DNA from 3 places in the Inquilinus sp. CA228 genome. Region 3 is predicted to be linked to each of the others. Evidence: predicted binding sites of a transcription regulator. Region 3 holds the regulator's gene; each other region holds the start of a gene.
What was found. Region 3 encodes PhoB, which activates phosphate uptake and scavenging genes when phosphate is short. Its sites were predicted from a motif close to TNTCATAAAACTGTCA; they were not measured.

Region 1 (2,263 bases), on a different contig from region 3:
TTCACCCTGCTGTTCCAGGCGCTGGCAGCGGCCGAGACGGTGACGGCCCAACCGATCGACCGCGCCGCCCTGCCGCCGGGCTGGCTGGCCGCCGGCGCCGGCAATTTCTACGCCCGCAGCGGCTTCGGCCCCGGCGCCGCCTGGATGGTCAGCCAGTGCCGCGGCCTGATCAGCGCGCATCAGCAGCTCAACGCCGGCAACATCGTGCTGTCGCGCGGCGCCGATGCGCTGGTGGTCGACCCGTCGCCCTACGGGTCGCAATCGACCCTGACCGGCAACGCGCCGACCATGAGCCAGCCCCATTTCGCCGCCGACTACCGGCCGAGCCAGGGCAGCTGGGGCGAGGAGAACCCGCCCGACCTGCTGCCGCTATCGCTGTCGACCCGCTTCCTGTTCGCCCGGTCGGCGGTGTCCTCCGGCGTCTCGGCGACGCAATGCACCTATACCGGCCAGTTCCGCTTCCAGGGCAATGCGTCCGAGATCGTGTGGGGGACGCGGCGCGACCTGGTGCTGCTGCCCGGCGCGACCGGCGCCTCGGTGGTGGTGCGCGACCTGGTCCGCACCAACCCGGCGTGGAACCAGACGCCGAATCCGCTGCTGCTGCGCTTCCGCTCGCCCGGGACCTTCGTCCAGGGCCCCGGCGGCGACCGGGCGCGCGTGGTGGTCGGCGGGTCGGCGCTGCTGGTGCGGCGGCTGTCCGGCGCCGCCACGACCGCGGCGGGCGCCGTGCCGGTGGATGATTTCTGCGACGAGCAGGGAACCTGCATCGACGGCCGCTTCCCGGCGGGCGAATGGGCGGTGACGGTGCCCGGGCCGGACCCGGGCGCGATCCACCTGCTCGACGCCGATGCCGGCAGCAGCATCGCGCCGACGGCCTCCGCCATCCGCACCGGCTCGGTCATCCTGACCTCGGTGTTGCGCGAGGGCCGGCAATACTACGTCGCGTCCCACACCATGGTCAGTGGCGTGGTGACCGGCTACGACGCCCCGGCGGTCGCCAGCACCCATATCGTGCTCGACCCGCCCGTCGGCGCCCGGGTCAGCGTCACCGCGACGCTGAACTCGACAGCCCACACCTGCCGCTTCGCCCTGGCTACGGCCAGCGGCACCGCCGGGCTCGCCAGCCAGCCGCTGATCATGCGGGTCGGCCCGACCTGCGCCGTCCAGGAATAGGCCGGAGCCGCCGCATCGCACCGCCTCGCCGACGTTCATCGAACCGTCATCAACCTGAAACAATTCGAACATTACGGATCGGTAAGGTCCGCCCCGGATTCTAAGCCCGCCGCCACGGCAGCCAGCCCAGAGGGGACCGAGATGGACCACGATTCCACCCTGTCGCGCGTTCAGCGCTACGAGCAGCAGGACGACCGCAGCAGCAACCTCTCCGACAATCCGACCATGGGCGACATCGTCAACGCCCGCTTCGGCCGGCGCGGCATGCTGCGCGGCGCCCTGGCCGTCTCGGCGATCAGCGCGGTGGCGGGCCCGGCCGCGTTCCTGTCCAGCCGCCCGGCGCAGGCGCAGGCCGCCGCGGCCTCGCGCTACGTCTTCGAGGAGCTCGAGGCCGGCGTCGACGCCAAGCATCATGTGGCCGAGGGCTACGACGCCGACATCCTGATCCGCTGGGGCGACCCGGTGGTCAAGGGCGCGCCGGCCTTCGACGTGCAGAAGCAGACCGCCGACGCGCAGGAGAAGCAGTTCGGCTACAACAACGACTACATCGGCTACGTGCCGCTGCCGCTGGGCTCCACTGCGAGCGACCACGGCCTGCTGGTGGTGAACCACGAATACACCGACGCCGCGATCATGTTCCCCGGCCTCGCCGACGCGAAGGGCGAGTTCGAGCTGTCGCAGGTGACCAAGGAGCAGGTCGACATCGAGATGGCCGCGCACGGCCAGTCGGTGATCGAGATCAAGCGTGGCGCCGACGGCAAATGGGCCGTGGTGCCCGACAGCACCTATGGCCGCCGCATTACCGCGCTGTCGACCGAGTTCCTGGTCACCGGCCCGGCCGCCGGCCACGACCGGCTGAAGACCAAGGCCGACCCGAGCGGCAGCAAGGTGATCGGCACCATCAACAACTGCGCCGGCGGCACCACCCCTTGGGGCACCACGTTGCATGCCGAGGAGAACTTCAACGGCTATTTCGGCGGCGAGCTGAAGGACGACCATCCGGAGGCCCGCAACTACAAGCGCTATGGGATGGGCGAGGCGGAATACGCCTGGAGCCTGCACCATGACCGCTTCGACCTGGTCAAGGAGC
Region 2 (2,263 bases), on a different contig from region 3:
CGCTGCCCGCACCCTCCGACCGCGAGAAGACCCAGTGGTACTTCCAGCGCTACGTGCCGCATCTGCCGGCAGCCGGCGAGATCGTGCTGTTCGACCGCAGCTGGTACAACCGCGCCGGCGTCGAGCGCGTCATGGGCTTCGCCGGCGAAGGCCAGGTGGAGGACTTCTTCCGCGACGTGCCGGAGTTCGAGCGCATGCTGCTGCGCTCCGGCATCATCCTCGTCAAGTACTGGTTCTCCATCACCGACGAGGAGCAGCAGCTGCGCTTCCTCATGCGCATCCACGACCCTATCAAGCAGTGGAAGCTCTCGCCCATGGACCTGCAGTCCCGCGTGCGCTGGGAGCAGTACACCAAGGCCAAGGAGGCCATGTTCGAGCGCACCAGCATTCCCGAGGCGCCCTGGCACATCGTGGAAGGCAATGACAAGAAGCGGGCGCGCCTGAACTGCATCTCGCACCTGCTCTCGGCGGTCCCCTACGAGGAGGTGCCGCATGAGGAGATCAATCTGCCGGAACGGGTGTTCGACCCGAACTACGAGCGCCGCACGCTGCCGGCCGAGCTCTACGTGCCCCAGCGCTACTGAGGGAAGGAGCCGGGCGCGGCGACCCCGCGCCTGGGGACCCTTCCGCGCACGCGTCCGGCGCAGGGCGGCGATTTCATCGCCTCGACATGGCGCTTCCCATTCGGGCTTGTGTATAGTGCGGTGAAATCGAGCCCGACAAGGGCTTGATATTACAGTTTTGTTGCGATCGATGAAGGTTCGGAGACGACCCGTGAGCATGTTGCAGAGCACCGCCGAGGCCGTCCTCACCGAGGCGCCGGAGGCTGTCCGCGCACCCGTCCTGCCGTCGATCCCGGCAGATTCGCCCGACCGTTTCATCAATCGCGAGCTGTCCTGGCTGGCCTTCAACCAGCGCGTCCTGGAGGAGGCCTACAACACCCGCTCCCCGCTGCTGGAGCGGCTGCGCTTCCTGTCGATCTCGGCCTCCAACCTGGACGAGTTCTACATGGTCCGCGTCGCCGGGCTGAAGGCGCAGGTTGCGCTCGGCGTCGCCTCGCCGAGCCAGGACGGGCTCAGCCCGGCGCAGCAACTGGGCGAGATCGCCACCCGGGTGCAGGAGCTGATGCGCGACCAGCAGCATTGCTGGCGCGTCCTGAGCGAGGAGCTGCGGGCCGCCGGCATCGCCGTGGCCGGTCCGAACGAGCTGACCAAGCCGGAGAAGGCCTGGCTCGAGGAGCGGTTCCTCAACGAGATGTTCCCGGTGCTGACGCCGCTCGCCATCGACCCGGCCCATCCCTTCCCCTTCATCCCCAATCTCGGCCTCTGCCTGGCCCTGACCCTGGTCAATGCCGGGGAGGAGACGCAGGACGAGATGGACGCGATCGTGCCGCTGCCGCCGCAGCTCGACCGCTTCACCCGCCTGCCCGGGGCGCCGATCCGCTTCGTGCTGCTCGAGGACGTGGTCAAGCTGTTCCTCGATCGCCTCTTCCCCGGCTACACGCTGCACGCCAGCGGCGTGTTCCGGGTGATCCGCGACAGCGAGATGGAGATCGACGAGGAAGCCGAGGATCTGGTCAAGACCTTCGAGAGCGCGCTAAAGCGCCGGCGCAAGGGCATCGTCATCCGCCTCTCGGTCTCCGCCGACGTGCCGGACTCGCTGCGCCGCTTCGTCTGCGAGAAGCTGAAGGTGAAGGATGAGGATGTCTACGCCCAGGATCGGCTGCTCGGCCTCAGCGACACTAGGAAGCTGATCGTCGACGAACGGCCGGAGCTGCTGTTCTCGCCCTACAACGCCCGGTTCCCGGAGCGGGTGCGCGATTTCGGTGGCGACAGCTTCGCCGCGATCCGGGCCAAGGACATCGTCGTCCACCACCCCTATGAGAGCTTCGACATCGTCGTCCAGTTCCTGCGCCAGGCGGCGCGCGACCCCGACGTCGTGGCGATCAAGCAGACCCTGTACCGCACCTCGAAGGACTCGCCGATCGTCCAGGCCCTGGTCGAGGCGGCGGAGGCCGGCAAGTCGGTCACCGCGATGGTCGAGCTGAAGGCCCGCTTCGACGAGGAGGCCAACATCCGCTGGGCCCGCGACCTGGAGCGGGCCGGCGCCCAGGTGGTCTACGGGATCATCCATCTGAAGACCCACGCCAAGATCTCGATGGTGGTGCGGCGGGAGCAGGGCGGCCTGCGCACCTACACCCATTTCGGAACCGGCAACTACCACCCGATCACCGCCAAGATCTACACCGATCTCAGCTTCTTCA
Region 3 (2,263 bases):
TCGAGGAGCTGATCGACGAGCTGCGGCGCGAATACACCATAGCGATCGTCACCCACAACATGCAGCAGGCGGCCCGCGTCAGCCAGCGCACCGCCTTCTTCCATCTCGGCGACCTGGTCGAGGTCGGCGCCACCGAAGAGATCTTCACCAACCCGCGGGACGAGCGGACCCAGGGCTACATCACCGGCCGCTTCGGCTGACCTCGGCCCCGACCGACCCGCCCACCAACAACCGGAACCGCCGTTCATGTCCAGCGAGCACATCGTCAAATCCTTCGACCAGGAACTGGAGACGCTGCGCCGCACCATCGTGCAGATGGGTGGCCTGGCCGAAAGCCAGCTCGAGTTGGCGATCCAGGCCGTGGTCCGCCGCGACGCCGACCTCGCCGGCCGGGTGATGCGCAGCGACGAGCAGATGGACGCCTATGAGGCGTCCATCGACTCCGTGGCGATCCGGTCTCTGGCGCTGCGCCAGCCGATGGCGGTCGATCTGCGCGAGGTGGTCTCGGCGCTCCGCATCGCCTCGGACCTGGAGCGGATCGGCGACTACTCCGCCAACATCGCCAAGCGGTCCCTGGCCCTGGCCCAGGTGCCGATGGTCCGGCCGGTGATGGCGCTGCCGCGCATGGGCCGGATGGTGCAGCAGATCATCAAGGACGTGCTCGACGCCTACACCGAGCGCGACCTGGAGAAGGCGCTGTCGGCCTGGCGCCAGGATGAATCGGTCGACGACCTCTACACCAGCATGTTCCGCGAGACCCTCACCTACATGATGGAGGATCCGCGCAACATCACCCCCTGCACCCATCTCCTGTTCATCGCCAAGAACATCGAGCGGATCGGCGACCACGCCACCAACATCGCCGAGCTGATCCACTTCCTGCTCACAGGCAAGCCGGTGACGGATGTGCGGCCGAAGGGCGACGCCAGTTCCTTCACCGTCGTCACCCCCGAGGCCAAGCCGGAGGAGAACGCATGAGGGCCGGCATCCAGCCGCTGGTTCTGGTGGTCGAGGACGAAGTCGACCTCGTCACCCTCCTGACCTACAACCTCGAGCGCGAAGGCTTCCGCGTCCTCGCCGCCTATGACGGCGAAGAGGCGCTGCTGCTGGCCAGCGAGCAGCGGCCGGACCTGGTGCTGCTCGACTGGATGCTGCCGCATCTCTCCGGCATCGAGGTCTGCCGCCAGCTGCGCCGCGGCGCCAAGACCCGCGACATCCCGGTGATCATGCTGACCGCGCGGGGCGAGGAGGGGGACCGCGTCCGCGGCCTCGATTCCGGCGCCGACGACTACGTCGCCAAGCCGTTCTCGACGCCGGAGCTGATGGCCCGGATCAAGGCGGTGCTGCGCCGCACCTCGCCGTCCAGCGCCGGCGACATCCTCAGCTACGCCGATCTCAGCATGGATCTCGGCGGCCACCGCGTCCGCCGCGGCAACCGCGACGTCCATCTCGGCCCGACCGAGTTCCGCCTGCTGCGCCACTTCATGCAGCATCCCGGCCGGGTGTTCAGCCGCGAGCAGTTGCTCGACATCGTCTGGGGCCACGACGTCTATGTCGAGCCGCGCACCGTCGACGTCCATATCCGCCGCCTGCGCAAGGCGCTGAACGACGACAGCGAGATCGACCTGATCCGCACCGTTCGCTCCGCCGGCTACTCGCTGGACGTCCAGGCGCAGGCCTGAGCCCGGGAACTCTCTGCAAAGACAGACGGTTGTCCCGACGAACGGCACGGAGGTGTCGAATGAGCAAGGATTCCTGGCTGTATGTCCGGTTGTGGTTCCGCTCGCCGCTGAAGGTCGCGGCCTGGGCGCCGTCCGGCCCCGCCGTGGCCCGCGCCTTCGCCCGGCACATCGACCCCCGCTGCAGCGACCCGGTGCTCGAGCTCGGTGCCGGCACCGGCAGCCTCACCGAAGGGTTGCTGGCAACCGGGCTGCCGCCGCAGAAGCTGGTGGTGGTCGAGAAGATGCCCGAATTCTGCACCGTGCTGCGCCGGCGCTTCCCCGGCGTCACGGTGCTGGAGGGCGACGTGGCCGAGATCGGCCCGATGCTGGACGCGGCGGGGATCCGCCGGCTGTCGATGGTGGCGTCCAGCCTGCCGATAATCTGGTTCCCGCTCGATCTGCAGCGGCAGATCATCGACGCCGCCTTTGCCCGCATGGGGCGGTCGGGGCGCTTCCTGCAGCTGACCAACCAGATCCTGTCGCCGCTGCCGCGGCGCAAGCTGGGGCTGCAGGGCCGGATGGTCGATTTCGTCTGGCGCAAC

Region 1: ACTOWL_RS10755 (PhoX family protein) is a predicted target of PhoB. The motif match lies at 1,218-1,233, and genes of this name have one in related genera.
Region 2: ACTOWL_RS19330 (RNA degradosome polyphosphate kinase) is a predicted target of PhoB. The motif match lies at 734-749, and genes of this name have one in related genera.

The regions. Positions count from the first base shown of each region.
Region 1 covers NZ_JBQJIK010000017.1:92,429-94,691, forward strand. The annotation lists gene ACTOWL_RS10750 (hypothetical protein) at 1-1,173, shown strand, start outside; gene ACTOWL_RS10755 (PhoX family protein) at 1,315-2,263, shown strand, end outside.
Region 2 covers NZ_JBQJIK010000037.1:41,207-43,469, forward strand. The annotation lists gene ppk2 (polyphosphate kinase 2) at 1-584, shown strand, start outside; gene ACTOWL_RS19330 (RNA degradosome polyphosphate kinase) at 781-2,263, shown strand, end outside.
Region 3 covers NZ_JBQJIK010000088.1:28,095-30,357, forward strand. The annotation lists gene pstB (phosphate ABC transporter ATP-binding protein PstB) at 1-200, shown strand, start outside; gene phoU (phosphate signaling complex protein PhoU) at 247-978, shown strand; gene phoB (phosphate regulon transcriptional regulator PhoB) at 975-1,682, shown strand; gene ACTOWL_RS32060 (class I SAM-dependent methyltransferase) at 1,742-2,263, shown strand, end outside.